2 regions of the Pseudonocardia sp. Ae505_Ps2 genome follow, and region 2 is predicted to be linked to the other one. Evidence: predicted binding sites of a transcription regulator. Region 2 holds the regulator's gene; the other holds the start of a gene.
What was found. The regulator LexA, encoded in region 2, represses DNA repair genes until DNA is damaged. The targets are predictions, from matches to a motif close to CGAACACGTGTTCG.
Positions count from the first base shown of each region.

Region 1: a site for LexA is predicted at 5,580-5,593, ahead of dnaB (replicative DNA helicase). Genes of this name have one in related genera too.

Region 1 covers NZ_MCIP01000001.1:1,443,459-1,458,057, reverse strand. The annotation lists gene Ae505Ps2_RS06845 (glycosyltransferase 87 family protein) at 1-1,301, shown strand, start outside; gene Ae505Ps2_RS06840 (CoA pyrophosphatase) at 1,715-2,242, shown strand; gene Ae505Ps2_RS06835 (deoxyribonuclease IV) at 2,290-3,057, opposite strand; gene rpsF (30S ribosomal protein S6) at 3,364-3,678, shown strand; gene Ae505Ps2_RS06825 (single-stranded DNA-binding protein) at 3,690-4,229, shown strand; gene rpsR (30S ribosomal protein S18) at 4,284-4,520, shown strand; gene rplI (50S ribosomal protein L9) at 4,535-4,981, shown strand; gene dnaB (replicative DNA helicase) at 5,624-7,033, shown strand; gene Ae505Ps2_RS06805 (DUF3040 domain-containing protein) at 7,110-7,448, opposite strand; gene Ae505Ps2_RS31805 (dTDP-4-dehydrorhamnose 3,5-epimerase family protein) at 7,620-8,138, opposite strand; gene Ae505Ps2_RS06795 (BlaI/MecI/CopY family transcriptional regulator) at 8,523-8,885, shown strand; gene Ae505Ps2_RS06790 (SDR family oxidoreductase) at 9,017-10,636, opposite strand; gene Ae505Ps2_RS06785 (AI-2E family transporter) at 10,682-12,058, opposite strand; gene Ae505Ps2_RS06780 (hypothetical protein) at 12,603-13,079, shown strand; gene Ae505Ps2_RS06775 (D-arabinono-1,4-lactone oxidase) at 13,749-14,599, shown strand, end outside.
Region 2 covers NZ_MCIP01000001.1:5,790,197-5,804,795, reverse strand. The annotation lists gene Ae505Ps2_RS27040 (hypothetical protein) at 286-984, shown strand; gene miaA (tRNA (adenosine(37)-N6)-dimethylallyltransferase MiaA) at 1,041-1,955, shown strand; gene dapF (diaminopimelate epimerase) at 1,952-2,821, shown strand; gene hflX (GTPase HflX) at 2,903-4,366, shown strand; gene Ae505Ps2_RS31465 (hypothetical protein) at 4,402-5,484, shown strand; gene lexA (transcriptional repressor LexA) at 5,513-6,271, opposite strand; gene Ae505Ps2_RS27010 (hypothetical protein) at 6,514-6,738, shown strand; gene Ae505Ps2_RS32205 (hypothetical protein) at 6,902-7,753, shown strand; gene nrdR (transcriptional regulator NrdR) at 8,380-8,871, shown strand; gene Ae505Ps2_RS26995 (vitamin B12-dependent ribonucleotide reductase) at 9,013-11,883, shown strand; gene Ae505Ps2_RS26990 (hypothetical protein) at 11,992-12,633, shown strand; gene Ae505Ps2_RS26985 (alpha/beta hydrolase) at 12,646-13,647, opposite strand; gene Ae505Ps2_RS26980 (NUDIX domain-containing protein) at 13,725-14,195, shown strand; gene Ae505Ps2_RS26975 (hypothetical protein) at 14,200-14,436, opposite strand; gene Ae505Ps2_RS26970 (methyltransferase domain-containing protein) at 14,493-14,599, opposite strand, start outside.

The DNA.
Region 1 (14,599 bases), 4.3 Mb from region 2:
GCACCGCCCGGTACATGGAGTACCCGGTCGTCACCGGGATGTTCCAGTACCTCAACGCGCAGCTGACCGACGGCTGGCAGTGGCTGGCGGAGCGGCTGCCGCTGCCGTCCGCGCTCGACGTCGTCGTCTACTTCGACGTCACCGCGATCTGGCTGGCCATGGCCTGGCTGGTGGTCGTGTGGGCGGTGCTGATGCTCCGCCCGGAACGCCCGTGGGACGCCGCGCTGGTCGCGCTGTCGCCGCTGGTGGTGGTGCACGCGTTCACCAACTTCGACACGCTCACCGTCGCGCTCGCGACCGGCGCGCTGCTCGCGCTGCGCCGGGACCGGCCGGTCTGGGCCGGGGTGCTGCTCGGGATCGGCGGCGCGGCGAAGCTCTACCCGCTGCTGCTCCTGCTGCCGGTGCTGCTCGTCGGCTGGCGACGCCGCGACGACGGCGGTCTCCCGCGTGCCGCCTGGACGATCGGGGCGGCGGTCCTCGCCTGGGTGGCGGTGAACCTCCCGGTCGCGCTGGCCTGGCCCCGCGGCTGGGCCGAGTTCTTCCTGCTCAACCGCACGCGCCCGGCCGACCCGGACTCGGTCTGGTACTCGCTGTACTGGTTCACCGGCTGGTCCGGCTTCGACGGCCCGCTCGGTGACGGGCAGTCCCCCACCGTGCTCAACACCGTCACCGCGGTGCTCATGGCGCTGGCGTTCGTCGCGATCGCCGCTCTGGCGCCGCGCGCTCCGCGGCCGCCCGCGGTCGCCGAGCTGGCCTTCCTGACGGTCGCGGCGTTCCTGCTCCTGAACAAGGTGTGGAGCCCGCAGTACTCGCTCTGGCTGGTCCCGCTCGCGGTGCTCGCCCTGCCGCGCTGGCGGCTGCTGCTGGCGTGGATGACCGTCGACGCGCTGGTGTGGGTGCCGCGGATGTACCAGTACCTCGGCGTCGCGAACAAGGGGCTGCCCCCCGAGCCCTTCCTGGTGACGGTGCTGGTCCGCGACGCCGTGGTCGTCGCCCTGTGCGTGCTCGTCGTCCGGCAGATCCTGCGGCCCGGCACCGACCCGGGCCGGGACCCGGAGCCGGTGTGGCCGGTCGGCCCACGTTCCTCCCGGGCTGCAGCGCCCCCAGTGCCCGCCGCCGCGTCCGCCGGGGCCGTGCCCGCACGGAGCGGGCGGCGCCGGAGCGGGGACGGCGGCGGACCCGGCGCCACCGGTCCGGACGGCGCGACCCGGTCCACCGGCTCCGGCCGGGCAACTCGCGCGGCCGCACCCCAGCCGTGGCCGTCCCGGGCGGCCCGCCCCCGGCGCGATCCCGTGGACTGACCCGCGGCTCCGTCCGGCCGGCTGCGCGGCCGGGCGGGCGGTTCGGCACCGGGCCGCGTGCGGCACTGGGCCCGGCATCGTGCGCGACGTCCTCGATCGGTCGCGGCCGCGTGCGGACCACCAGCGACGCAGCCGCAGCGGCCACCGACCGGCGAGAGCGCCGATGGCCCGGCACGGCGCGGGGTGGCGCCGCACGGGGTGTGACGTGTGCGGCGGCGACGGGGACCGGTGCGGCGCCCGGCCGGGTGCGACCATCGGGACATGGCCGACGACGTGGTGGTCCCGGAACCGGTGCAGCAGCGGCTGCGGGAGCGTGTCGAGGCAGCGCTGACGACGCTCCCCCCCCGGCCGAGCGCCGGGCCGCGTCGGAGGCGGACCGGGCGGGGAAGCGGGCCGCCGCCGTCACCCTGACGCTGCTGCCGGTCCCCGGTGCCACCGGCGACGGCCGCCTCGCCGACGAGGTCGCGTTCGTCCTGACCCGGCGCGCCCGGTCGCTGCGGGCGCACTCCGGGCAGTGGGCCCTACCGGGCGGGCGGCTCGACCCGGGTGAGACCGCCGAGGAGGCGGGGCGCCGCGAGGTGTCCGAGGAGATCGGACTCGAGCTCGGTCCGGACCGCGTGCTCGGCCTGCTCGACGACTACCCGACCCGATCCGGCTACGTCATCACCCCGGTCGTGCTGTGGGCCGGCGGTGCGGGCGAGCCGACGCCGAACCCGGACGAGGTGGCCGAGCTGTACCGCCCGCCGCTGGCCGAGATCGACCACGAGCCGCGGTTCCTCACGATCCCCGAGTCCGACGCCCCGGCGATCCAGGTGCCGCTGTTCGGCCGCTTCGTCCACGCCCCCACCGGCGCGGTGCTCCACCAGTTCCGCGAGGTCGTCCTGCACGGGCGCCCCACCCGGGTCGCACACCTGGAGCAGCCGGTCTTCGCCTGGCGCTGAGGCGCCCCGGGGCTCACGCCGGCTCGCGGGTACCGCCCGAGCCCGCCTCAGGTGTGCTCCCGCAGGAACGCGATGTCGCGGGCCTGCCCCTCGGCCGGGGTCTCCACCACGACCGGCGCCCCCGCCGCCGCGACGACGGCGGCCAGCTCGTCCGGCGGGATCGTGCCGTCGTCGATGTTGGCGTGCCGGTCGCGGGCCGAGTCGAACGCGTCGCGCGAGTTGTTCAGGTGGATCAGGTCGATCCGCCCGGTGATCCCCCGGACCCGGTCGACGATCCCGGCCAGCTCCTCGCCGCCGGCGAAGGCGTGGCAGGTGTCCAGGCAGAATCCGACGCCGAACTCGCCCACGGCGTCCCACAGCCGGCCCAGCGCGTCGAACCGGCGGGCCATCGCGTTGTCCCCGCCCTCGGTGTTCTCGATCAGGACGGGCACGTCGAAGCCGTGCTCACCGGCCTGGCGCTCGACGAACTTGCGCCAGTTGTCGACGCCGACCGCCGGGTCGTCGTCCTTCGTGACGTGGCCGCCGTGCACGACCAGCCCGAACGCGCCGACCTCGGCGGCCCCGGCCAGGTGGTGCTGGACGATCGTGCGGCTGGGGATGCGGATCCGGTTGTTCGTGGACGCGACGTTCGCGGTGTAGGGCGCGTGCACCACCACCGCGACGTCCGAGGCGGCCAGCTCCGCGGCCCGCGGGTGCGGCGGCGGCTTCTTCCAGCCCTGCGGGTCGGACAGGAAGAGCTGGATCACCTCGGCCCCGACCTCGGCGGCCGCGGCCAGGGGGTCCTCGGCGTCGCGGACGTGTGCTCCGATCTGCATGCGGGCACGGTAGCGAGGACCCCCGACGGTCCTCGGCCGCCGGTGGGGTCCGCCGCGGCGCTCCCCCGCGGGAGGCCGCGGACCTGGCACCCGTACGGCGACCGGCGCCCCCGCGGGCACGACCCGGACCCGCCACGGCGATCCCCGTACCCGCAGGTCGGGGCCGGACCGGCCGTTGCTAGCCTGTACCGGCATCCCCGCAGGTCCCGTGCATTCCGCCGGAAACTGTCGGGGTGCACTGAGAACCTCCTGTCACGGCCGTCCGGGCCGTGACCGTTTCGAGTCCATAGGAGGTGAGTGGTTCTCATGCGTCACTACGAGGTCATGGTCATCCTCGACGGCGGCCTGGACGAGCGCACTGTGCAGCCGTCCCTGGAGCAGTTCCTCACCGTCGTGAAGAACGACGGCGGATCGGTCGAGAAGATCGAGGTCTGGGGCAAGCGCCGCCTGGCCTACGAGATCAAGAAGCAGGGCGAGGCCATCTACGCGGTCCTCGACATCACCGCGGAGCCCGCCACCGTCGCCGAGCTGGACCGCCAGCTGGGTCTGAACGAGTCCGTGCTGCGCACCAAGGTCCTGCGCAAGGACGTCACCCGCACGCCGGCGCCCGCCGCCGGCTGATTGGAGCCGTCATGGCCGGCGAGACCGTCATCACCGTCGTGGGCAACCTGACGGCGGATCCCGAGCTGCGGTTCACCCCGTCCGGCGCCGCGGTCGCCAACTTCACCGTGGCGTCCACCCCGCGCACCTTCGACCGCCAGTCCGGAGAGTGGAAGGACGGCGAGGCGCTCTTCCTGCGCTGCAACATCTGGCGCCAGGCGGCGGAGAACGTCGCCGAGTCCCTGACCCGCGGCGCGCGCGTCGTGGTCCAGGGTCGTCTGCGCCAGCGGTCGTTCGAGACCAAGGAAGGCGAGAAGCGGACCGTCGTGGAGATGGAGGTCGACGAGGTCGGCCCGTCCCTGCGCTACGCGACCGCCAAGGTCAACAAGGTCAACCGGGGCGGAGGCTCCGGTGGCTTCGGTGGCGGCGGCGGTGGCTACGACGGCGGTGGCGCCCGACAGGGTGGCGGTTCCGGCGGCGGAGGCAACTCCGGCGGCGGCTATGACGACCCCTGGGGTTCGGCCCCGCCCGCGGGCAGTGGCGCCGCGTCCGACGACGAGCCCCCCTTCTGATCCACGTACCTCTCCGCCCGTGACGGGCGGAGGACGATCTCCAGGAGCACCACCATGGCCAAGGCCATCGTGCGCAAGCCGAAGAAGAAGGTCTGCGCTTTCTGCAAGGACAAGGCCCAGCTGATCGACTACAAGGACACCGGTCTGCTGCGGAAGTTCATCTCCGACCGCGGGAAGATCCGTGCCCGTCGGGTCTCCGGCAACTGCCGGCAGCACCAGCGGGACGTCGCCGTCGCGGTCAAGAACTCCCGCGAGGTGGCCCTGCTGCCGTACACCTCGACCGCTCGCTGAGGAAGGGGAGACACATGAAGCTCATCCTCAACGCCGACGTCCCGAACCTGGGTGCCCCGGGTGACATCGTCGAGGTCAAGGACGGCTACGGCCGCAACTACCTGCTGCCGCGCAAGCTCGCGGTCGTCGCCACCCGTGGCGCCGAGAAGCAGGTCGAGCAGATCCGCCGGGCCCAGAAGTCCCGCGAGATCCGCGACCTGGGCCACGCCCAGCAGGTCGACTCGCAGCTGCGCAACATCAACGTGACCGTCGCGGCCAAGGCCGGCGACACGGGCCGCCTGTTCGGCTCGATCACCCCGGCCCAGGTCGTCGACGCCGTCAAGGCGGCCGGCGGTCCGCTGCTGGACAAGCGCAGCATCGACGTCCCGGGTCACCTCAAGACCCTGGGCAAGCACCAGGTGCAGGTCCGCCTGCACCCGGAGGTCACCACCGAGCTGCCGATCGCGGTCGTCGCGAGCTGAGCGGCTCGGTGGTCGTACGACCACCGAGCGTGATCAGGGCGGGGTTCGGAGCCATGTGCTCCGGACCCCGCCCTTTCGCGTGTCCGGAGTCGGCCGTACGGGCGCCACGGACACGGTGCGCAGTCCCGGGTGGACGATCGACACCGATCGAATGACCCCGCACCGGGATGCCTTGTCACGCAGCCGACACGCCGCCCGGTGACGATCCACTCGTCGGGCGGGCCTCTGGACGCGCCGGGCGGTGAACGGCCCGCCGGGCGCTCCGACACGCCCGTACGCGGCGTGCGACGACACGCCAGAGCAAAGTTGTCCACAGCTGTCAGTATGCCTCTGACCTGCGGATACGGCCCGTTCCGGGATGCTGTCCCCAGGTTGTCCCCAGCACGGTCCCGGGACGGGCGGCATCCGTGCACAGTTCATCCCCAATTCGATCACCAGGCCGGTTCGCCACGGGCCCTGCGGCCGACCTACTGTCGGTCGTGCCGGTACGCGAGCGCCGTGCTCCCCGGGTCGCGCCCGCCGCGGTCCGTCGGGCACCACGCCGGCCGGCAGATCACCGACGACGGTCGCGAGTGGGCGGTAAGCACCACTCGCGCGTCGAACGTGCGTTCGGTACTGTGTCCACCGGGGGTGACGCTGCGTATGGCTCTGACGGACGATCGTCCCGGCAACAAGCCCCGTGCGGTCCGTGACGGCGAGAAGGCGTCCGGATCCGGCGAGAGCGCGACGTTCGACCGTCAGCCGCCGCAGGACCTCACGGCCGAACAGTCGGTGCTCGGCGGCATGCTGCTGAGCAAGGACGCGATCGCCGACGTCGTGGAGGTGCTGCAGCCGGAGGACTTCTACCGGCCGGCCCACCAGACCGTCTACGAGACGATCCTGGACCTCTACAGCCGTGGCGAGCCCGCGGACGCGGTGACCGTCTCGGCGGAGCTGCAGCGGCGCGGTGAGCTGGTCCGCCTCGGCGGCGCGCCCTACCTGCACACCCTCATCGCCACCGTGCCCACCGCGGCGAACGCGGCGTACTACGCCGAGATCGTCGGCGAGAAGGCGGTCCTGCGTCGGCTGGTCGAGGCGGGCACCCGGATCGTGCAGCTCGGCTACCACGGCGCCGGCGGCGGCGACGTCGACGACGCGGTGGACCGGGCCCAGGCCGCGGTCTACGAGGTCACCGAGCGCACCACCACCGAGGACTACACGGTGCTGGAGGAGCTGCTCCAGCCCACCATGGACGAGATCGACGCGATCGCCTCCCGGGGCGGCCAGTCCACGGGCGTGCCGACCGGCTTCGCCGACCTCGACCAGGTCACCAACGGTCTGCACCCGGGCCAGATGGTCGTCGTCGCGGCCCGGCCGGGTCTGGGCAAGTCGACCCTGGGGCTGGACTTCGCCCGCTCCTGCTCCATCAAGAACGGCATGACCAGCGCGTTCTTCTCGCTGGAGATGAGCAAGTCCGAGATCGTCATGCGTCTGCTGTCGGCGGAGGCCCGGATCCGGCTGGCCGACATGCGCGCCGGCCGGATGTCGGACGAGGACTGGACGCGGATGGCGCGGCGGATGTCGGAGATCTCCGAGGCGCCGCTCTACATCGACGACTCGCCGAACCTGACGCTCATGGAGATCCGGGCCAAGGCGCGCCGGATGAAGCAGCGCTACGACCTGAAGCTGATCATCCTGGACTACCTGCAGCTGATGACCTCGGGCCGCAAGGTCGAGTCACGTCAGCAGGAGGTCTCGGAGTTCTCCCGGCAGATCAAGCTGCTGGCCAAGGAGCTCGAGGTCCCGGTGGTGGCGATGAGCCAGCTGAACCGTGGTCCCGAGCAGCGCACCGACAAGCGACCGATGCTGTCGGACCTGCGTGAGTCCGGCTCGATCGAGCAGGACGCGGACATGGTGGTGCTGCTGCACCGTCCCGACGCGTTCGAACAGGACGACCCGCGTGCCGGTGAGGCCGACCTGATCCTGGCCAAGCACCGTAACGGCCCCACCACGACGATCACCGTCGCCCACCAGCTGCACTACAGCCGGTTCTCCGACCTCGCCCACGGCTGAGGCCGGGCCGGACGCGCCGTGCGTCCCGGGCCCGGTGCGTGCCGGCGTGCGGGTGGGCCGGTGTACGGATGGCCGGTCAGGCGGTGCCGGGCCGCGCCTGCGGACCGGTGGTGGCCGCGACGGCCAGCGCGAGGGCGGCCACGACGATCCCCGCGACGACGACCGGCACGCTCACCAGCACGGCGCCGAGCAGCAGCACGACCAGCGCGATCCCCAGCAGCATCGTCGGGAACGGCCCCGAGCCGTGCACGGTGCGCCGGTCGCGGGCGAACCCGGCGAGCAGCCGTCCGCCGTGCCGGGCCGGGGCGTGCAGCGCGGTGTTCAGCGCGGAGATCCGGCGGACCAGTTGCGGGTCGGTCCGGCGCAGCTGCACCTCGATCTCGTGCAGCCGACGGTTCTCACGCTCGCTCAGCACCGCGGCAACCCCTCGCGTCCGTGTCCCGGCAGACACGGTCGTGCCGCCGTCCGGCACGGGGCGTCGTCGATCCGGCCTGGTACCGACGTTACGTGACCGATTCGTGATCTCGGCGACCGGGCCGACCGGCTCACATGCGCCCGTCCTCACACCGGGGGGCGGCGCCCGGGGTCACCAGAGGGAGACGCGGTCCCGGCGGGGGCCTGCGGGGGCGCCGAGGCGGGCGATCAGGGCGGCCCAGGACCGTGCGGTTCCCGGTGTCCGGGACGGTCGGGGGCGCAGCCAGCGGACCGCGAGGTCCGGGTCGTCCGGGTCGACGTCGAAGCGCTCCCGCCGCGGGAGACGGGTGACACTGCGGAGCTCGACGACGGTCCCGCTCGCGACGGACTGGACGCCGTAGAGGCAGCCCGGCGGGACGAGCAGCCGCTGCGGGCCCTCGAGCAGGGCGACGGCGAGCCTGCCGAAGGTGCCGCCGTCCGGCCGGGCGTCGATGACGACGGCGTAGCCGCTGCCACGGGGGACGCCGAGCAGCATCGCGTCGCCGGGGTGGCCGAACAGGCCGAGCACGGCGTCCTGGGCGGGGCGGCGCCGTCGTCGCACGGTGAAGGGGGCGAGGTCCGGTCCGGAGGCGCCGGTCGCGGTCGGGTCGAGCAGCAGCGCGCCGGGCACCACGGTCCGTACGACGTCCACTCGACCTCCCTCGGGTCCGGTCACCGCGTGCGACGGGCGCGCGGTGGGCTGCGGTTGCGGTACCGGAGGTGACAACGAGCGGCCCCGGTCCCGGTGACGCAGCGCGAGTCCGCGTTGCTCCGATCGAGTGCACAGCGGGCAGTCGGGCGCCGTACCTGTTACCGCTACCGGTACGCCCGCGACGAGCGAATGTGCCGGGCGAGTACCCGCCGCGGGGTACGTGGTGCCGAGACCGTTGCGCTGCGTGGGCACGGTCGTGCTCGGCCCGGGGCCGCGCCGTGTACGCGTTGGTGGACCCGTGTACACAGCGTCCGACCGCCGAGGCGCGGTCACCGATCGGGGGAGCATGGGGGGTTGCGGTTACCCTCGGACCGGGGAGGGGACATGCGTGGTCGACTCGGCGAGCTCGAGGCCGCCGTGATGGACGTGTTGTGGAGCGGTGTGGGCCCGTGCCGGGTGCGCGACGTCCGCGCCCGTCTGGCCCCGGCCCGTCCGCTGGCGTACACGACCGTCATGACGGTGCTCGACAACCTGCACCGCAAGGGCTGGGTGCGACGTGAGCTGGAGGGTCGCGCCTACCTCTACACGCCGGCCGCGAGCCGCGAGGAGGAGACCGCGCGTGCCCTGCGCGACCTGCTCGACGGTCCGGGCGACACCGAGGCGGTCCTCCTGCACTTCGCGCGCTCGGTGACCGAGCGCGAGTCCGCCGTGCTGCGCGCCGCCCTCCAGAGCCCCGACCGCGGCTGACACCGCCCCCGGCCCCCGATCGCGGCCGACATCGCCCTGCGGAGCGAGTGCGGCCGACACCGCCCTCCCGGGGCCGAACCGGTCCGGTCCGGACCGGGGCCGGCGGCGTCGGGGTCCCGGACCGGAGCGGGTCAGGCCGCCCGGTCGCGCTGCGGGCGGGACCGCAGCCAGGCCGGACGGCGGCTCGCCGGTGCGGGGCCGTCGTCGTCGCGCTCGGCGGTGCGGGTGATGTTGCGGACCATCCCGCCGAACACGATCCCGTGGAACGGCGCGACCGACCACCAGTACAGGTAACCGGCCAGGCCGTGCGGGATGAACACCGCGCGCTGGTGGTAGACCGACCCGCCCGGACGCGGGCGCACCGACATCTCCAGCCAGGCCCGGCCGGGCACCTTCATCTCCGCGCGCAGCCGCAGCAGCCCCTCCTCGGGGCCGCAGTCGCTGCCGGCCGGGCGGGGCCCGCCGGGCTCGATCATCCGTTCCACCCGCCACCAGTCCAGTGCGTCGCCGGTGCGCAGGTCGTGTGGGTCGCGACGGCCGCGGGACAGCCCGACACCGCCGACCGCGCGGTCCATCCAGCCGCGCACCGACCAGGCCAGCGGGAACGAGTACCAGCCGCGCTCGCCGCCGATGCCCTCGATGACCGTCCACAGCCGTTCCGGGGTCGCGTTGCAGGGTTGCTCGCGCTCGTCGAGGTAGACGTCGCCGCCGGCCCAGTCCGGATCGCTCGGCAGCGGGTCGGACGGCACGTTCTCCACGGTCGCGCCGGACCAGCGGGTCTCCACCTCGCCGTCGGTGATGCGGGACAGAGCCAGCTCGACGGCCCGGTCGTAGCCGATCAGGCCCTCCGGCGGGTCCGGCACCCAGCGCTTGAGGTCGTCCTCGGTGCAGACGACCTCGTGCACCAGCGACTCGATGAGCGGCGTGGCGATCGACTTCGGCACGGGGGTGACGACGTTGATCCAGTGCGCCGACAGCGACGGCGTCAGCACCGGCACCGGGACCACCCGGCGTCGCGGCAACCCGGCGACGCGGGCGTAGCGCTGCATCATGTCGTAGTAGGTGAGGATCTCCGGGCCGCCGATGTCGAACGTGCGGTTCAGCTCGGCGTCCGGGGCGTCGATCTCGGCGACCCGGATGAGGTACCGCAACACGTCGCGCACCGCGATCGGCTGGACCCGGTTCCGCACCCAGCGCGGCGTGATCATCAGCGGCAGTCGTTCGGTGAGGTAGCGCAGCATCTCGAAGCTGGCCGACCCGGAGCCGAGGATCACCGCGGCCTGCAGCACGACCGTCGGCACCCCGGAGCGCAGCAGCGTCTCGCCGACCTCCACCCGCGACGCCAGGTGCGCCGACAGCCCGCCGGGCGGCGTGTCCGGGTGCAGTCCGCCCAGGTAGACGATCCGTCGCACGCCGGCCGCCCGCGCCGCCTCACCGAGGATGAGCGCGGCGCGCCGGTCGGTCGCCGCGAAGTCGGAGTCCGACAGCGAGTGCACGAGGAAGTAGACGACGTCGACGTCCTCGCAGGCCGCGCGGACGCTGTCCGGGTCGAGCAGGTCGCCCTGCACGATCTCCGCGTCGGCGGCCCACGGCACGTCGGCGAGCTTGTCCGGGTTGCGGACCAGGCAGCGCACGTGGACCGGGCCCGCGGACGGGTCCGGGACGAGGTCGGGCTCGGGACCGCGGCCCAGCAGCCGGGGCGCGAGCCGCCCACCGATGTAGCCGGTCGCACCCGGCACGAGATAGCGCACGTCGCGATCATCCCACCGCAGGCCCTGTGCGGCAGGGCGTGCCGCTCAGCCGGGCAGGGCGGGCGGTGGGTTCGCCTCGCGGGGGCGCAACGGGTCCACCGCCCGCGGCGCGACCTCGCGCGACGCGACCAGGGACCGCACCGCGGCGGTGAGCACGGCCAGCAGCGGGACGGCGAGCAGCGCGCCGGCGATCCCGGCGACGACCACCCCGACCGCGACGCCGAGCGCCACCGCCAGCGGGTGCAGACGGACCGCCCGGCCCATCAGCAGCGGCTGCAGCACATGGCTCTCCAGCTGCTGCACGGCCAGCACGACACCGAGCACGATCAGTGCGGTCACCGGCCCCTCGGTCGCCAGCGCGACCAGCACGGCGACGGCGCCGGTCAGCACCGCCCCGATGACCGGCACGAACGCGCCGAGGAACACCAGCGCGGCCAGCGGCAGCACGAACGGCACCCCCGTCGCCCACAGGCCCAGGCCGATCCCGAGGGCGTCGACGACGGCGACCAGCACCGTCGCCCGCACGTAGCCGACGAGCGAGGCGAACCCCCGCCGGGCCGCGACGTCGACCCGCGACCGGCGGGCCCGCGGGGCGAGCAGCCGGACGAAGCCCCAGATGCGGCGGCCGTCGTAGAGCATGAAGATCAGCGCGAACAGGCAGAGCGCGAACCCGGCGAGGATCTCCCCGACGGTCGCGGCGGTCGTCACCGCGCCGGAGGTCAGCGTCTGCTGGTTGTCGCGCACCGCCTGCAGCACCTGGTCGCCGAGCACGCCGACGTCGATCCGGAACGGCGTCGCGTCGGCGAGCCCCTGCAGGGAGCCGACGTTGTCGGTGACCTCCGCGACGACCTGCGCGGTGCCGTCGACCAGGGTGCTGACGACGGCGGTCAGCAGCCCGCCGAGCGCGGCCAGGCCGCCGACCATGACCAGCGCCGTCGCGATGCCGCGGGGCACCCGCCGTTCGTGCAGCCACCGGACCAGCGGGGCGAGCAGCGCGGTCAGCAGCACCGCTATCGCCATCGGGACGACGATCACCCGCAGCTCGATCACCAGGAACACCAGCAGCGCGAGCCCGGCGGCGATGACGAGCATCCGGGCGACGGCCTCGGAGGCGATCCGCAGCGGGCGCGGGATCTCCGCCGGCGGCGTGGGGCGGTGGCGTGGTCCGGCGGCCCGCGCCACCGGGTCCGCGAGGTGCGACCCGGCCCCGGAGTCGGGGAGGGCGGCGCGGTGGTGCTCGGCGGTGTCGTCGGGGTGCGTGTCGTCGGAGTGGGCCGTGGCGTCGTGGGTCCGGGACGCACCGGGACCCTGGAGGTCCACGGTGTCGTCGTGAGGTGTGCGATGGGCAGGGTCGTCGTCGTGCCGTGGGCGCGGGATGCCGCCCCCGGCAGGAGCGGCGGGCCGCCCGGTCCGCTCCGTCATGGCACGGACGGTACGGCGGACCGGCCGGTGCGGCTCGGTGCACGCACCGGTGACGGCCCGGCCCTCCGCGCACCCCACCCCGGTCGGTCCAGCATCGGATCGGACGGAGCAGCGCGCTCGCCGCTCTGTCACTCTCCGTCGAACTACACCCGTGTAGTCGACACACCGCGGACCGGACTCGGCACGACGGAGTGGTGAGATGGTCACTCACCGCCGCGTGGTGGCCGCGACGTGCCGAATCGTGGCCACCGGGCCTATTGCGAGAGTCCGTCGCCGACATCCGCCGACGCCCCGAAACCTGGACCGTGGCTACCGACTGCTCCAGGAGGAGTCCGGATGAACACTCTCCGTAGACAACACGGAGAGTCTCCGACGGGTCGCGCCACTCGTACGAGGGGACATCGCCACGAGAACTGTCACCCCTGTTTCCCCACTCAGGTGTCACCCGTTGACCGGGTGAGTGGGCTGAACGGCGGTACGAGATGTACGCGATACGGACCAGGCCGTGGGTCCTCACATCTCAGGCGAGCAGGAGGTACGGCGGGTGTACGAGTTCGACAACGCTGCGGGTGGCCTCGAGTCGTCGATCCGGGCGCGACGCGCCGCGCAGGAGAGCTGGCCGTTCCCCGGCCGGCACGAGTCGCACGAGGAGATCCAGGAGGAGACCCCGATCTTCCACGCCCTCACGGTCGGGGGCTGGCGGGACGGCCGGCGGAGCGGGGACGCCGGCAACGCCGTGCGTCGCGTGCACCGCGACACCGTCCGCACGACCCGCCGCGGTGGCGCGGTCCGGCCGACCGGCGACACGGTCGCCGCGTTCCACTCCGAGCCCGCACCGGTCCCGGCGCAGCCGGCCGGCCACGCGGCCCGGGAGCAGGGCGACGGCGCCTGGAACGCACCGGGTGACGCCGCCATGGCGATGCTGCGCCGCCGTCGCGACATCGAGCGTGCCGCGGCCCGGGCGGCGATCGCCGACCTGCTGGGCGGTGCCGGGCGGCACCGGCTGACCCGCTCGGCCTGAGCAGCCCGAGCGGCGGACCGCGGGCCGTCCGGCCCGGCCGTTCCGCCGGTACGGGCAGCGCGGTACGGCCGTTCGGCACCGGATCGGGGTCGGATCGGCACGCGAGGCAACCACGACACCCCCGGCGCGTCCCGGGGAGTAGTCGCACGCCACGGGCGTGCGGCCGCACGGCAGGACCGGTGGGGACCGGGAGCGCCGAGGACGCACCAGAACATTCCGCGGACGCACCTTGGGACCGCGGGATGAGGTGACGACCGGCTGGGGAGCTGGGTCGTCAGCACGCAAGGCGAGGGCCGGGGCGATGGTCGGAGGGAGCCGACCACCGACCCGGCCCTCGCGCGTGCGGAGGCCACCGGCGCGGCGCGCGCGACACCGGTGACGCCGTCGAGCCGACCGGAGCCGTGGGGAGCGCGGTTCCGGGCAGGACGACGGGGCCGAGCGCAGGACACCCTCGTCCCGGACTCGCGTGGCGAAATGATCACCACGGAGTGTGACCGTATCGGGCGGCCGTCCGGGTCACAAGAGGGCATTCGCCGCAGCTTCCATCGTCCCATCCGGCACACCCGTCACCACGTTCACCATCGCCCCACCGGACGGTCGTACGACGCACCGCGACGCGTGCACGAATCGTTCCGCACGGTGACCCCCCGGCGTTCTACCCTGCGAAGGATGAGCACCGATCCCGCCGCGACCGGCCCCCGGCGCACCGACCGCCCGCTCGACGAGGCCGGCGTCGTGACGGCCGTGCGACGGGCCGCGGAACGAGGCGCCACCGTCCGGCCCACCGGGGCCGGTGGGCGCGCCCCGAGCCCCCTCGTCCGCACCGAGGACGTGCTGCTCGACGTGTCCGCGCTGACCGGCGTCGTCGAGATCGGCGAGGACACCGTGCGGGTGCGGGCCGGGGAGACCGTCGCGGACCTCTGCGTCGCCCTCGCCGCCGCCGGCCGGGCACTGGCCACCGTGCCCGACGCGCCCCGCGCCACCATCGGCGGCGCCACCGGGCTGGGCATGTACGGCGGCGCCCACGCCGAGGGCTCGCTGTCCGACCAGGTCCGCGCCGTCCGCCTGGTCGACGGCCGCGGCATCGTCCGCGACGTCACCGGGCCCGACCTCGACGCCGCCCGCTGCGGGCTCGGTGCGCTCGGCATCGCGACCGCGGTGGAGCTCCGCACCGTCCCGCTCACCCGGCTGCAGGTGCACGAGCGCGCCGTCGGCATCGACGAGGTGCTCGGCGAGGACCTGCTCGTCGAGCACGCCTGGACCGAGTGCGACATCGCGATCGGCCCGTCGGCGCACGCCGGGTCCACGGTGCTGCGCTGGGCCGAGCCGGAGCCCGAGGCGACCGGTCCGGTCGAGCGCGCCGGCTGGGGACAGGCGGTGTCGCGGCTGGCGTCGTCGTGGTGGTCCTCCGGGGTGGGGCTGCGGTCCGGGTGGCCGCCGCCGCAGCGCTGGGCGCCCGGTACGGCGGGGCCGCCGCACGAGGTCCTGCCGGACCCGCAGCCGTGGGACCCGGACCTGTC
Region 2 (14,599 bases):
CCGGGGCGGCCCCGGCTTCGGCGGGGTGGGCCGGGTGGGCTCGGCACCCTGTCCTGCAGCGTCGGTCGCGTGGGTCTCGGACACCGGTAGGTCCTCCTCGTTCGGCCCGCCGCGGGGCGGGCGCCCCGTGCGGACGTCCGTCCGGGGCCGTGCGCGCACCGGATCCTCGCGCGGTGCGGAGGCCGGAACGGCGATTCAAGCAGGTCCACCGCCCTCGGGGGAACCGCGTGCCCTCCGGCCGGGTACGGGAGTCGTGGCCGCGGGCGCTGATTACCCTCGGAGCCCGTGCCCGCCGCGATCGCCGTCCTGCCCCAGCCCCCGCTCCTCGTCCCCGCCCTGAGCGGCGACGCGGCGGTCGAGACCGAGGGGCTGCGCGAGGCCGTCGTCGCCGCGGTGACGGGTCTCGCCGCGGCGGCCCAGCGCTGGGTCGTCGTCGGCGCCGACCCCGGCGGGCGGCGCACCGTGGACCCGGGCACCCGCGGCACCTTCGCCGGCTACGGCCGCGACGTCCCCGTCGCGCTGCCCGGCCCGGCCGGTCCGGACGAGGGCGCCGAGCTGCCGCTGCCGCTGCTGGTCGCGGCCTGGGCGGCCCCGGCCGGGGTCGGCTCGGCGCGCGGCGAGCTCGTCGCACCGGACACCCCGGTCGCGGACTGCCTGGCGCTGGGCGCCGAGCTGGCCGGCGAGGGGGTGGGGCTGCTCGTCGTCGGTGACGGCGCGGCCAAGCACACCGCGAAGGCCCCCGGCGGGTTCGACGGCCGGGCCGAAGCGTTCGACGCCGTCGTCGCCGCCGCGTTCGACGCCGGTGATCCCGAGCCGCTCGCCCGGCTCGACCCGGACGGCGCCGCCGCGCTCTGGGCCTCGGGCCGCGCGCCGTGGCAGGTGCTGGCCGGTGCCGCGCGCGGGCGCTCCTGGACGGCGGCGCACCGGCACACCTCGATGCCCTACGGCGTCGCCTACCACGTGGCGCTGTGGGAACCGGCGTGAGCGCGCCACCACCGGCTGCACCACCGCCGGCCGCGCCGGCACCGGCCGCACCGCCGCTGGTCGCCGTCGTCGGGCCGACCGCGACCGGGAAGTCGGACCTGGGCCTGGAGCTGGCACTGGCGCTGGACGGCGACGTCGTCAACGCCGACGCCATGCAGCTCTACCGCGGTCTGGACATCGGCACCGCGAAGCTCGCCCCGCACGAGCGGCGCGGCGTCGTCCACCACCAGCTCGACGTCCTCGACGTCACCGAGACCGCCTCGGTCGCGGCCTACCAGCGGGCGGCCCGCGCGGTCATCGAGGAGCTGCGCGCCGCCGGGCGCACCCCGGTGCTGGTCGGCGGCTCGGGGCTCTACGTGCAGGCCGTGCTCGACGAGCTGGAGTTCCCCGGCACCGACCCGGAGCTGCGCGCCGAGCTGGAGGCCGAGCTGGAACGTGACGGGTCCGGCGCGCTGCACGCCCGCCTCGCCGCGGCCGACCCGGTCGCCGCCGAGCAGGTGCTGCCCTCGAACGGCCGGCGGATCGTCCGCGCGCTGGAGGTGATCGCACTGACCGGCAGGCCGTTCCGCGCGACCCTGCCCGGTGCCGGCGTCCCCCGCTACGACGCCGTGCTGCTCGGCGTGGACCGCGACGTCGCCGAGCTCGACGAGCGGGTCGCGCTGCGGGTGGACCGGATGCTCGACGACGGCCTGGTCGACGAGACCCGCGCGCTGCTCCCGCGCGGGCTCGCCCACGGCCGCACCGCGTCCCGCGCGCTGGGCTACCGGCAGGTGATCGAGGCCCTCGACCGCGACCCCGACCACCCCGACCTCGCCGTCGTCCGGGAGGAGACGGTCCGCGCGACCCGGCGGTTCGTGCGCCGCCAGCGCTCCTGGTTCCGCCGGGACCGGCGCATCCACTGGCTCGACGGCGCCGACCCGGACCTGGTGGCCTCGGCGCGTGCGGTGCTCGCTCGTAGGCTGGTGGCATGACCGGCGGCATCGCGTTCAGCAAGGGGCACGGCACGCAGAACGACTTCGTGGTGCTGCCCGACCCGGACGCCGCGCTCGACCTCACCCCGGCCCGGGTCTCCGCGGTGTGCGACCGCCGCCGCGGCCTCGGCGCGGACGGGGTGCTGCGGGTCGTGCGCTGGGCGAAGCTCGCCGGTGAGCCCGGCGTCGGGGAGCCCGTCGACGGCGTCGAGTGGTTCATGGACTACCGCAACGCCGACGGCTCGCTCGCCGAGATGTGCGGCAACGGCCTGCGTGTGTTCGCCCGCTACCTGCACGAGCGCGGCTGGGCCACGGGTGGCCCGGTCGGCACCCGCAACGGGGTGCTCGACACCGCCGTCGGGCCGGACGGGGTCTCGGTCGGGCTCGGGACGGTCGGCGTCGGCCCGGCGTCGGTCGCCACCAGCGGCGACGCGCGCTTCGACGGCATCGCCCTCGACGTCGGGAACCCGCACCTGGCCTGCGTCACCGCGGCCGACCCGGACACCCTCGACCTGACCCGCGCGCCCTCCTACGACCCGGCGCTGTTCCCGAACGGGGTGAACGTCGAGTTCCTGACCCCGCTGGACGGCCCCGCCGACGGCGGCCGCATCCGGATGCGGGTGCACGAACGCGGTGTGGGGGAGACCCGCTCCTGCGGCACCGGGACCGTCGCGGCCGCCGTGGCCGCGCTGCGGCACGCCGGGCACACCGCCGGGGACGTGCAGGTCACCGTTCCGGGCGGGTTGCTGCGGGTGACGGTGGAGGCCGGCACCGACGAGCGGACCGGGCCCACGACGCTGCACGGCCCCGCGGTGCTGCTCGCCTCCGGCGAGCTGGACCGTGCGTGGTGGGACGCTCCCGCCTGAGGCCCGCGAATCGGGGCGGACACGAGTCCCGCGACGTGGGAGGATGGGGGCAAGATGACTGATGCCCACACGCACCCCTCCGTGACCCCTTCCACGTCGAACCCGGTTCCGACGGGTGGCGAGCTCGACCTGGAGGAGCGCACGTCGCTGCGCCGGATCCACGGGCTGTCCACCGAGCTCACCGACATCACCGAGGTCGAGTACCGCAAGCTCCAGCTGGAGCGGGTCGTGCTCGTCGGTGTCTGGACCGAGGGCACGGCCGAGCAGGCCGACAACTCGATGACCGAGCTGGCCCGCCTCGCCGAGACCGCCGGTTCCGAGGTGATGGACGGCCTCGTGCAGCGCCGCTCCAGCCCGGACCCGGCCACGTTCATCGGCTCCGGCAAGGTCGAGGAGCTGCTCGGGGTCGTCCGCGCCACCGGCGCCGACACCGTGATCTGCGACGGCGAGCTGTCACCCGGCCAGCTCCGTCAGCTGGAGGAGCGGCTCAAGGTCAAGGTCATCGACCGGACCGCGCTGATCCTCGACATCTTCGCCCAGCACGCCCGCTCCCGGGACGGCAAGGCCCAGGTCGAGCTCGCGCAGCTGTCCTACCTGCTGCCGCGGCTGCGCGGCTGGGGTGAGGCGCTGTCCCGGCAGGTCGGTGGCCGGGCCGCGGGCGGCGTCGGTATCGGTGGCCGTGGCCCCGGTGAGACGAAGATCGAGCTGGATCGGCGCCGCATCCGCGCGCGGATGTCGAAGCTGCGCCGCGAGATCGGTGCGATGCGCCAGGTCCGCGAGACCCAGCGCGGCAGCCGTCGCCGCAACGAGATCCCCTCGGTCGCGATCGTCGGCTACACCAACGCGGGCAAGTCGAGCCTGCTCAACCAGCTCACCGACGCCGGGGTTCTGGTGCAGGACGCGTTGTTCGCGACGCTGGACCCGACCACCCGCAAGGCACAGACGCCCGACGGGCACGACTACACCCTCACCGACACCGTCGGGTTCGTGCGGCACCTGCCGCACCAGCTCGTCGAGGCGTTCCGCTCCACGCTGGAGGAGGCCGCCCGGGCCGACCTGCTGGTGCACGTCGTCGACGGGTCCGACCCGCTGCCCGACGACCAGATCGCCGCGGTCCGTCAGGTGCTCGTCGAGGTGGGGGAGGCCGCGGGCGACACGATGCCCCCCGAGCTGCTCGTGATCAACAAGATCGACGCGGCCGGTGACCTCGCGCTGGCCCGGCTGCGGCACGCCCAGCCGGACGCCGTGTTCGTCTCGGCACACAGCGGCACCGGGATCGACCGGCTCCGCGAGCACATCGCCGAGCGCCTGCCGCGCCCGGACTACGAGGTCGACCTCCTGCTGCCCTACACCGAGGGTGCGCTGGTCGCGCGGCTGCACGACGACGGCGAGATCCTCGCCGAGTCCCACACCGCCGACGGCACCCGGATCCGGGCGCGGGTGAAGCCGGAGCTGGGCACCGCGGTGCTGCCGTTCGCGGTGGCGGGCTCTGCCGTCCCGATCGGGACCGGCGCCGACCTGCCGGCGACGGCAGCGGGCCACTGAATGGGCGGCCGGGTGGGCGGCCGCGTCCGGGGGTCGTGGCCCGCCGCCTGACCATTGTCGTCTGCCTGACCACTGTCCTCTGCCTGGCCGGTGCGCTCACGGGTGCGGCCGCGCCGCCGCCCGGGGCGCACCCGGTCTGCACCGTCGACGATCCGCGGCTGGCGGAGCTGTCCGGGCTGGTCGCGCAGGGCCCGCCCGGCGGAGCCCCGCAGCGGTACCACGCGATCGTCGACGGCGGGGGGACCGCGCGGACGTTCACCCTGGACCCGTCCGGCTGCGCAGTCACCGGAACCCGGCAGGCCGACGTCCCGGTCACCGACGTCGAGGACCTCGGGCTCGGGCCGGGCGGGGATCTCTGGCTCGCCGACACCGGTGACAACGGGGCACAGCGTGGCTCGGTCCGGCTCGTCGTGCTGCCCCCGGCCGGGCCGCCACGCGTGTACGACCTGGACTATCCGGACGGTCCGCGCGACGTCGAGGCGCTGCTGGTCGGCGACGACGGCGTGCCCCTGCTGGTGGACAAGACCACCGGGGCCGCCGGGGTGTACCGACCCGACGCACCGCTGCGCGAGGGCGGGGGCCCGGTCCCGCTGCGTCGGGTGGCACAGGTCGTGCTGCCCTGGTCGGGCACCGGTGGCGGGCCGCTCGGGGCTGCCGGATCCCGCACGATCACCGGCGGCGGGGTCTCACCGACCGGGGCCGACGGCGGACGCGCCGCCGTGCTGCGGACCTACACCGACGCGTGGGTGTTCCCGCTGCCCGTCGGCGGACCGGCGACGGCCGACGTGCTGGTCGCGGCGCTGGGCGGGGCACCACTGCCGGTGCCGTTGCCGGACGAGGCCCAGGGCGAGGCGATCGCCCCGGACGGCCGGGGTGCATTGCACTCCGGCAGCGAGGCCCGGGGCCCGACCGCGGCGGCGATCACCGTCGTCCCGGGCGCGGTGCCCGCGGCGACCGGCCCACGGGCACCGGTCGTGGCCCAGCCCGCCGAGGTGCCGGAGTACCGCACGTACCCGTCGTGGCTGCCCGCCGCGGGCGGGGCGGCGGTGCTCGCGGTGCTGCTGGTGACCGGTGCCGTCGCGATGTCCCTGCACGGACGGCGCCGCCGGTCCCGCTGACCGCGGGAACCGGGCGCCGCCGAGGAGGTCAGAGGCGGCGCAGGACCGCCACGACGCGGCCGAGGATCGACGCGTCGTCACCCGGGATCGGGTCGTAGGCGTCGTTCGCCGGCATCAGCCAGATGTGCCCGTCCTTGCGGCGGAACGTCTTCACCGTCGCCTCGCCGTCGATCATCGCGGCCACGATCTCGCACTGCTCGGCCACCGGCTGCTGACGCACGACGACCCAGTCGCCGTCGGTGATCGCGGCGTCGACCATCGAGTCACCCTTGACGTTGAGCAGGAACAGCGTGCCCTCGCCGACGATCTCGCGCGGCAGCGGGAACACGTTCTGCACGGCCTGCTCGGCCAGGATCGGGCCACCGGCGGCGATGTCGCCGATGAGCGGCACGAACGCCGGCGCCGGCCGCGCGGAACGCAGCTCGGCGGTGTCGGCGTCGGAGTCCGACCCGTCGGTGCCGGCGATCTGCTCCGGGCTGCGGACGTCGACCGCGCGGGTGCGGTTCGGGTCGCGCCGGAGGAAGCCCTTGCGCTCCAGGGTCCGGAGCTGGTGGTGCACCGACGAGGTGGACGTGAGGCCTACCGCGTCACCGATCTCGCGGACGCTGGGCGGGTAGCCGTACCGGTCCACCCAGTCCCGGATGACGGCCAGGACCTTCTTCTGCCGCGGGGTCAGGCCGCGGGTGTCGGTCGCGGGGTCGGGGAACTCCCGGACCGTCGCGGATCCCCGGTCCGCGGCGGTGCCGGTCACGCCGGGACCACCGTGTCCGGTGTCGTCCGCTGCCATCGCATTCGCCTCCTCGGGGTACTTACGGCGACGACCCTAGCCGTCGCGGGCCCGTTCGCCAAACATGCGTTCGAAGTCGCCCGGGGCGTGTCGTGGATTCCGTCGGGCCGTGGTGGTAGAACATCGCACAGGCGTTCGATCGAACACCGGTTCGATCGGTCTGGTTCGATCGGATGCCGTCCGCGTCGCCGTCCGGCCGCGCGGGGCGACCGGCAGCGGGAACGGCAGTGGGGGTGGCGATCGTGGACGCAGCGGTCATCGGGGGTATGACGGTCATCGGACGGGCTCCGGTCGGCACCGCGGCCGGCGCGGTGCGGCCCGTGCCGACGCCGGGTCCCGTGCGCCGCGTGGTGGCGGCGGTGGGTGTCCTGCTGGCCTCGGCGGCCGCGGTCGTCGCGCTCGGGGTGGTCGCCGACGTCGCCGCCCACGGCCCGGCCGTGCCGCCCGCGGTCGGCGCGCCACGCTGAGAGCGTCTCCGGCACGTGCGGTGACCTGCGGAGACGCGGTTGTTGTCGGTGTCGGGTGCTACACCGCTCGTACGCCCGTTCGACCGGGCTCGGGGAAGGGCCGGTCGGGAGCGGGGGAGACGAGACCGCCCGGGGGACGGGCGGTCCGACGGCAGGAGGAACCATGCGAGAGCTCGACGAGCGGATCCGCGACCACGGCGCGGTCGGCTGCCTGACCGGTGCCCCCGCGCCCGGCACCCCCACCTCGCGCGCCCGGCGCGCCGCCCGGGAGCGGGTGCGGGCGGCGGAGGGTGTGGCCGGTCCGGCCGGTGCCGGCTCGTCGGCCGTCGCGCGCGCCGCGCACCGGTGGGCCGCCCACGGTGCACGGGAGCGCGCACTGACCGAGTCGGTCGCGCGGCACCCCGCCGCCCGTTCCGGGCGCGCCACGGCGTCCGGTGTCTCGGCAGCCGGTGTCTCGGTGCCTGGTGTCCCGGTGCCTGGTGTCCCGGTGCCTGGTGTCCCGGTGCCTGGTGTCCCGGTACCTGGTGTCCCGGTGCCTGGTGTCTCGGCGCCCGGTGTTCCGACGTCCGGTCCGACGGCGCCTGGTCCGACGGCTCACGGTCCGACGGCTCACGGGCGTGCGGCCCGGACCGCGGCACCGGTCGGTCCGGCGGTCCCGCGTGGCGTCACCGGTGGTCCGAACGTCGCGGTCCGGACGCCCCGCTGCACCACCTCGGCGCCGGGCTCCACGGCGACCCTGGTGCGGCCCGCCCGGGTCGCGGCGCCGTCCGGTCCGCGGTCGGTGGCCGTGCCGGCGCCGCGCACGGTCCGTCCGCTGGACCGGCGTTGCCTGGTCCCGGCCCGCCCCCGCCCGGCCCGCAGCCGGGTCCGCGGGCGCCTGGAGCGGTTCCTGACCGGGGTCGCGGTGCTGCTGTGCGCCACGACCGCGGTGGTGGCGCTCGGGCTGCTGGGCGACGCGGCGGCGGGCTGGAACGCCCCCGCGGCCGCCGTGCCGTCGGTCGGTGCCGTGCGCTGAGGAGTGTCGGGGCCGCGGTGCGGTCTCGTGGGCTGGGCCGGTGGCCCGGAGTGGTGCCGGCGTGTCCGGCCCGGGTCATGCAGTGGTGCGGTGCCGACGTGTCGGGCTCCCGGGGCGGAGCCGGTCGGGCGTGCCGTGGTGCGGTGCCGGCGCGGCGACCGTGGTCACGGCGGTGGCGGTGCGGTGACGGTGTGGAGCGATCCGGCGCCGTGTCGGCGTCGCATCGGGTGACGGCATGCGCCGGGCCGGCACGCGGATGTCGGGCGGCGGTCGCCGGGATGTCGCCGGATCGTCGGCGGTGAGCCGCCGGGCGCGTCGGCAGGGCGTGTCCCCGCATCGGGTGGCCGCCGGTCGCGGTCCCCGCGGCGCGACGGACGGCGCCGCGCGTGACGTTCCTCGGCGCCACCAGCGCCGATGTCCCCCTCCATGATCGTCGGCGACGAGCCGGTCGCGGAACGTGGTGTGCAACGCTCGGATCCCGATCGGGCGAAGCTCGGCGCGGCGTGGGCCCCGGGATGGCGGACCCCTAGATGTAGGGGTTACATTGACGTTGTTCCGCCACTGGTTGGGGGGATGGATTGCTGCGGAGAGTTTCCGGAACGTTACGGGAGAGGGTGTGAGCGTCCATGCGCTGCCCGTTCTGCCGGCACCCGGATTCCCGCGTGATCGACTCACGGACCGCCGACGACGGGACCTGCACCCGTCGGCGCCGGTCCTGCACCTCGTGCGGACGCCGGTTCACCACGGTCGAGGAGGCCGTGCTCGCCGTCGTCAAGCGCAGCGGGGTGACCGAGCCCTTCAGTCGACAGAAGGTCGTCAGCGGGGTTCGGCGGGCGTGCCAGGGCCGGCCGGTCGACGAGGACGACCTGCAGCAGCTCGCCCACCGGGTCGAGGAGACCGTGCGGGCACGCGGGGCGGCGGAGCTTCCCAGCCACGAGGTCGGACTGGCGATCCTCGGGCCGCTGCGTGAGCTCGACGAGGTCGCGTACCTGAGATTTGCGAGCGTCTATCGCTCCTTCTCCTCCATCGAGGACTTCGAGAAGGAGATCGCCGACCTGCGTTCGGCGGCTGCCGGGGAAGCAGCCGACGACGAGGCCGGCCACAACCGGGACGGGTGAGCCGCTCGGCGGCACGGGTCCGGCGCGCACCCCGCGAGGGGGCGACCGGTACCGGCCGTCGTCGCAGGTCGTACCGGAGGGGAAGACCGTCCGCGCACCCCAGCGCGCGGGTGGTACACGGTGACAAGTGCGGAGGCATGCATGACCGAGACCGTCGGGGGCCCGACGACAGACACCGGTGAGAGCGCGGCTACCAAGCCGGCGCGCAGCCGCGGGAAGACCGGCGCCAAGCGCGCGCCCGGCCTGACCGTCCAGCGTGTCTTCACCACCGAAGGGGTCCACCCCTACGAGGAGGTGGAGTGGGAGCGCCGCGACGTCGTCATGACCAACTGGCGCGACGGCACGGTCAACTTCGAGCAGCGCGGCGTCGAGTTCCCGCGCAGCTGGTCGGTCAACGCCACCAACATCGTCACCAGCAAGTACTTCCGCGGCGCGGTGGGCTCGGACACCCGTGAGTCGAGCCTGAAGCAGCTCGTCGAGCGGGTCGTCGGCACCTACAAGCGGGCCGGTCTCGAGCACGGCTACTTCGCCACCGAGGGCGACGCCGAGATCTTCGACCACGAGCTGACCTGGATGCTGATCCACCAGGTGTTCAGCTTCAACTCGCCGGTGTGGTTCAACGTCGGCACCGCCAGCCCGCAGCAGGTCAGCGCCTGCTTCATCCTCTCGGTCGACGACACCATGGAGTCGATCCTGAACTGGTACCGCGAGGAGGGCCTGATCTTCAAGGGCGGCTCCGGTGCCGGCCTGAACCTCTCGCGCATCCGCTCGTCGAAGGAGCTGCTGTCCTCGGGCGGCACCGCCTCGGGCCCGGTCTCGTTCATGCGCGGTGCCGACGCCTCCGCGGGCACCATCAAGTCCGGCGGCGCCACGCGGCGCGCGGCGAAGATGGTCGTCCTCGACGTCGACCACCCCGACATCGAGGAGTTCGTCGAGACCAAGGCCAAGGAGGAGGCCAAGGTCCGCGTCCTGCGCGACGCCGGCTTCGACATGGACCTGGGCGGCTCCGACATCACCTCGGTGCAGTACCAGAACGCCAACAACTCCGTCCGCGTCACCGACGAGTTCATGCGCGCGGTCGAGGAGGGCACCGACTTCGGTCTGCGTGCCCGGATGACCGGTGAGGTCATCGAGCGCGTCGACGCCCGCAAGCTCTTCCGCGGCATCGCCGAGGCGGCCTGGAACTGCGCCGACCCGGGCATCCAGTACGACGGCACGATCAACGACTGGCACACCACCCCGGAGTCCGGCCGCATCAGCGCGTCGAACCCGTGCTCGGAGTACATGCACCTGGACAACTCCAGCTGCAACCTCGCGTCGCTGAACCTGCTGAAGTTCCTCGACTCCGACGACCGGGTCGACGCCGAGACCTTCGCCAAGGCCGTCGAGCTGATCATCACCGCGATGGACATCTCGATCTGCTTCGCGGACTTCCCGACCGAGCCGATCGCCGACACCACCCGGAAGTTCCGCCAGCTGGGCATCGGCTACGCCAACCTCGGCGCGCTGCTCATGGCGACCGGCCACGCGTACGACTCCGAGGGCGGCCGCGCGCTCGCCGGGTCCATCACCTCGCTGATGACCGGTGCCGCGTACAAGCGCTCCGCCGAGCTCGCCGGTGTCGTCGGTCCGTACGAGGGCTACGCCCGCAACGCCGAGGCCCACCAGCGGGTCATCCGCAAGCACGCCGCGGAGAACGACCGCATCCGCACCTTCGCCTCCAGCACCCCGGTGCAGAAGCTCGCCACCCAGGTCTGGAAGCAGTGCCAGGACATCGGTGAGGTCAACGGCTGGCGCAACGCGCAGGCGTCGGTGCTGGCCCCGACCGGCACGATCGGCCTGATGATGGACTGCGACACGACCGGCATCGAGCCGGACCTGGCGCTGGTCAAGTTCAAGAAGCTGGTCGGCGGCGGCTCCATGCAGATCGTCAACCAGTCGGTGCGCCGGGCCCTGGACAACCTCGGCTACCAGGCCGAGCAGGCCGAGGCGATCGTCGAGTACGTCGCCGAGCACGGCCACGTCGTCGACGCCCCGGGCATGAAGCCCGAGCACTACGAGGTGTTCGACTGCGCCATGGGCGACCGGACGATCGCCCCGATGGGCCACGTCCGCATGATGGCCGCCGCGCAGCCGTTCCTGTCCGGCGCCATCTCCAAGACGGTCAACATGCCCGAGCGGGCGACCGTCGAGGACGTCGAGCGGATCTACCTCGAGGGGTGGCGCCTCGGTCTCAAGGCCCTGGCGATCTACCGCGACAACTGCAAGGTCGGCCAGCCGCTGTCCGCGGGCAAGGGCGGCGACAAGAAGGCCGGCGGTGACACCGCGGAGGCCGAGAAGGTCACGGTCGTCGAGCAGCGGCCGGTCCGCAAGCGGCTGCCGAAGAAGCGGCCCAGCGAGACCGTGTCGTTCACCGTCGGCGGCGCCGAGGGCTACCTCACCGCCGGCAGCTACCCCGACGACGGCCTCGGCGAGATCTTCGTCAAGCTCGGCAAGCAGGGCTCGACCCTGGCCGGTGTGATGGACGCCTTCTCGATGTCGATCTCGGTGGGCCTGCAGTACGGCATCCCGCTGGAGTTCTACGTCTCGAAGTTCTCCAACCTGCGCTTCGAGCCGGCCGGGATGACCGACGACCCGGACGTGCGGATCGCGACCTCGGTGCTGGACTACCTGTTCCGCCGCCTGGCGCTGGACCACCTGCCGTACGAGAAGCGCGCCCAGCTGGGCATCTTCTCCTCCGACGAGCGGTCCGCCCAGGTCGAGAACGACTACGGCACCGGCGAGAAGCTCGACATCGAGGAGTTCCGTTCCTCGGTGCCGACGATCGAGGAGCGCAAGGAGGCCGGTGCCGAGCCCGCACCGGTCGAGGTCGGCAGCTCCACCGAGCTGCTCGAACTGCGGCTGGGCAAGGCCGCCGACGCCCCGCTGTGCATGACCTGCGGGACGAAGATGCGCCCCGCCGGGTCCTGCTACCTCTGCGAGGGCTGCGGCTCCACCAGCGGCTGCAGCTGAGCGACACCGCACCACACCGGGGCGGCTCCGACATCGGGGCCGCCCCGGCGCGCGTGGCGGTGCAGGATCGTCGGTGCAGGGATCGTCGGTGCAGGGATCGGAGACCGGGTGACCGAGGACCGCACCGCGGAGGTGGCCGGGCGCCTGCGCGTCGACCCGCGGGTGCTCGCCGTGCTCGTCGCCGCCCCGTGGCGCGTCGCGGACGGCCACGACACCGCGCCCGTCGCCGAGCCGCCGGGGGAGCGCGGCACCGTCTACGTGGACGTCCCGTCCCCGGCGGAGCTGCGTGAGCTCGACCTGCCGACCGACGGGCTGCGGCACTTCGGGCTCACCCCGGCCGACCTGCGACGCGGCGGCTGGACCGATGCGGACCTGCGTTCGGCGGGGCTCCTCCCACCCGGCGCGGAGCCGGACCCGGTGGCCTGGTTCGTCGCGGGGGAGCCGCCGCAGCTGATGCTCGGGTTCGACCCGTCGGGGCCGGTGCTGCTCGCCCGACCGGAGCCCCGCTGGGACGGCCACCTCCCGGTGCTCGACCCGGCCGACGCCGTCGAGGTGCCGGTCCTGCCCGGCTGCGACGACCCGGACGGCGACCCCGGGCTCGCCATCCGCCAGGTGCGTGACGGGCTGCTGCGCCGGGCCCGGCGCCGGCTCACCCACTGCGTGATCTGCCTGCGCCCGGTGCACCGGGCCGCGACGGTGCACGGCGCCTGCCACGGGTGCGCCGGCAGCTGGCTCGGCGTCGTCCTCTGACGCCGGCCCGGGTCAGGTCGCCGACACCGGACCCGGCCGCGCCCCGGCACCGGCGGGCGGGGGAGGGCAGCGCAGCAGCTGACGCCACTGCTCGGGGCTCCACCGTGCCGGGTCGGTGGAGTCGAGGAACTCCTCCAGCACCCCCACGAACCGGGCCGGGTCGCTGTGGTGCGGGAAGTGCCCGGCGTCGTCGAACACCTCCAGCCGGCTGCCCGGCATCGCCGCGTGCGCGGTGTGGGCGTGCGCGAGCGGCACCACCGCGTCCCGGGCGCCCCACACCAGCATCGTCGGCATCCCGCGGGTCAGGTAGCAGCGGTCCAGCATGGTCACGACCTGCCCGCGCCAGTCGACGACGGCCCGCAGCGTCCGGATGAACGCCGCCCGCGACGTCGCGTCGGGCAGCGCGTCGACCAGCCGGAGCAGGTCGGCGGCGTCACGGCCGAGGTCGGCGCCGACCAGCCGCAGCGCGTCGAGGGCCCACCCGATCTGCCACCGCAACGGCGGCAGCTGCGAGGCCGCCAGCACCGCCTGCGCACCGGGCAGGCTGACCGCGCGCAGCAGCGGCGTCACGTCCGGGCCCGCCCCGCCGGTGCCGACCAGCACCAGGCGCTCGGTCCGGTCGGGGTACTGGTAGGCGAACTGCATGGCGACGCCACCGCCCAGCGAGTGCCCCACCAGCGTCGCGCGCGGGACACCGAGGACGCCGAGGAGGTCCCGCACGCCGTTGGCGTAGGCGGCGACCGAGTAGTCCGCGCGCGGCTTGTCCGAGTGCCCGTGCCCCAGCAGGTCAGGGGCGATCACCAGGTGCCGCCGGGCCAGCGCGGGGAACACCGCCTCCCACGTCGCCGAGCTGTCCCCGATGCCGTGCACGAGCACCACCGCCGGCCCGGACCCGGCCACCCGGAACGCCCGCCGGTAGCCGTGCACGGTGCGGAACCGCAGCTCCGAGTCCCGCGGCGGCACGACGCCGAGCCGGTCGCCGACCGGTGCCGGGCGCGAGGTGGGGGCCGCCATCGGACCGACGGTAGGACCGCCGCGTTACCCCGGTGTTGCCGTCGGCGAACGGCGCCACGGCACCTAGGGTCGGCGGCGTGAGCGAGCGCTACCGGGTCGTCCCGGCGTCCTACGTCCTGCTGTTGCGCGGCACCGGTGAGCGCACCGAGGTGCTGCTCCAGATGCGTGCCGGCACCGGGTTCATGGACGGCCACTGGGCCGCCGCCGCGGCCGGGCACGTCGAGGCCGGCGAGGACGCGGCCGCCGCCGCGGTGCGCGAGGCCCGGGAGGAGCTCGGCGTCACCGTCGACCCCGCCGACCTGGTCCCGCTCACGGCGGTGCACCGCACCGGGCGCACCGGGGACCCGGTCGACGAACGCGTCGACTTCTTCTTCACCTGCCGTCGCTGGACCGGCGAGCCACGCCGCGCCGAGGACGGGAAGACCGCGGGCCTGGACTGGTTCGCGCTCGCCGACCTGCCCGCCGACACGGTCCCGCACGAACGCGCGGTGCTCGACGCCCTGCGCGACGGCGACGTGGCCGCGGTCCGCAGCCACGGCTTCCGGTAGCGGCCTACTCCGGGTCGACGAGCTGGATCTCGACGGTGACGTCCGGGCTGTCGCTGTCGTCGGGGTCGATCGCCCAGTGCAGCACCCAGTCGACCTCGTAGTCGTCGCGCCGCCGGCCGGGTGGGGCGAAGTTGACCCACTCCCCGGCCCGGGGGAGCGTCTGGAACAGCCGGACGAAGTCGGGCTGCTGCCCGATCCTCACCCGCGCGGTGATCGGTGTCTGCGACGACGGGGAGCCCACGGCCCGAGATGCTGCCCGACCGGAGCGCAGCGCGCCACGCCCCGTCCGCACGCGGTTCAGGGCCGGACGGCGCCCAGGAACCAGCGGTCCACCGAGAACGGCTCGTCGCCGCAGGACGCGACGCCCGACGCCCACGCGTCGACCTCGGCCCGGGTGAGGCCGC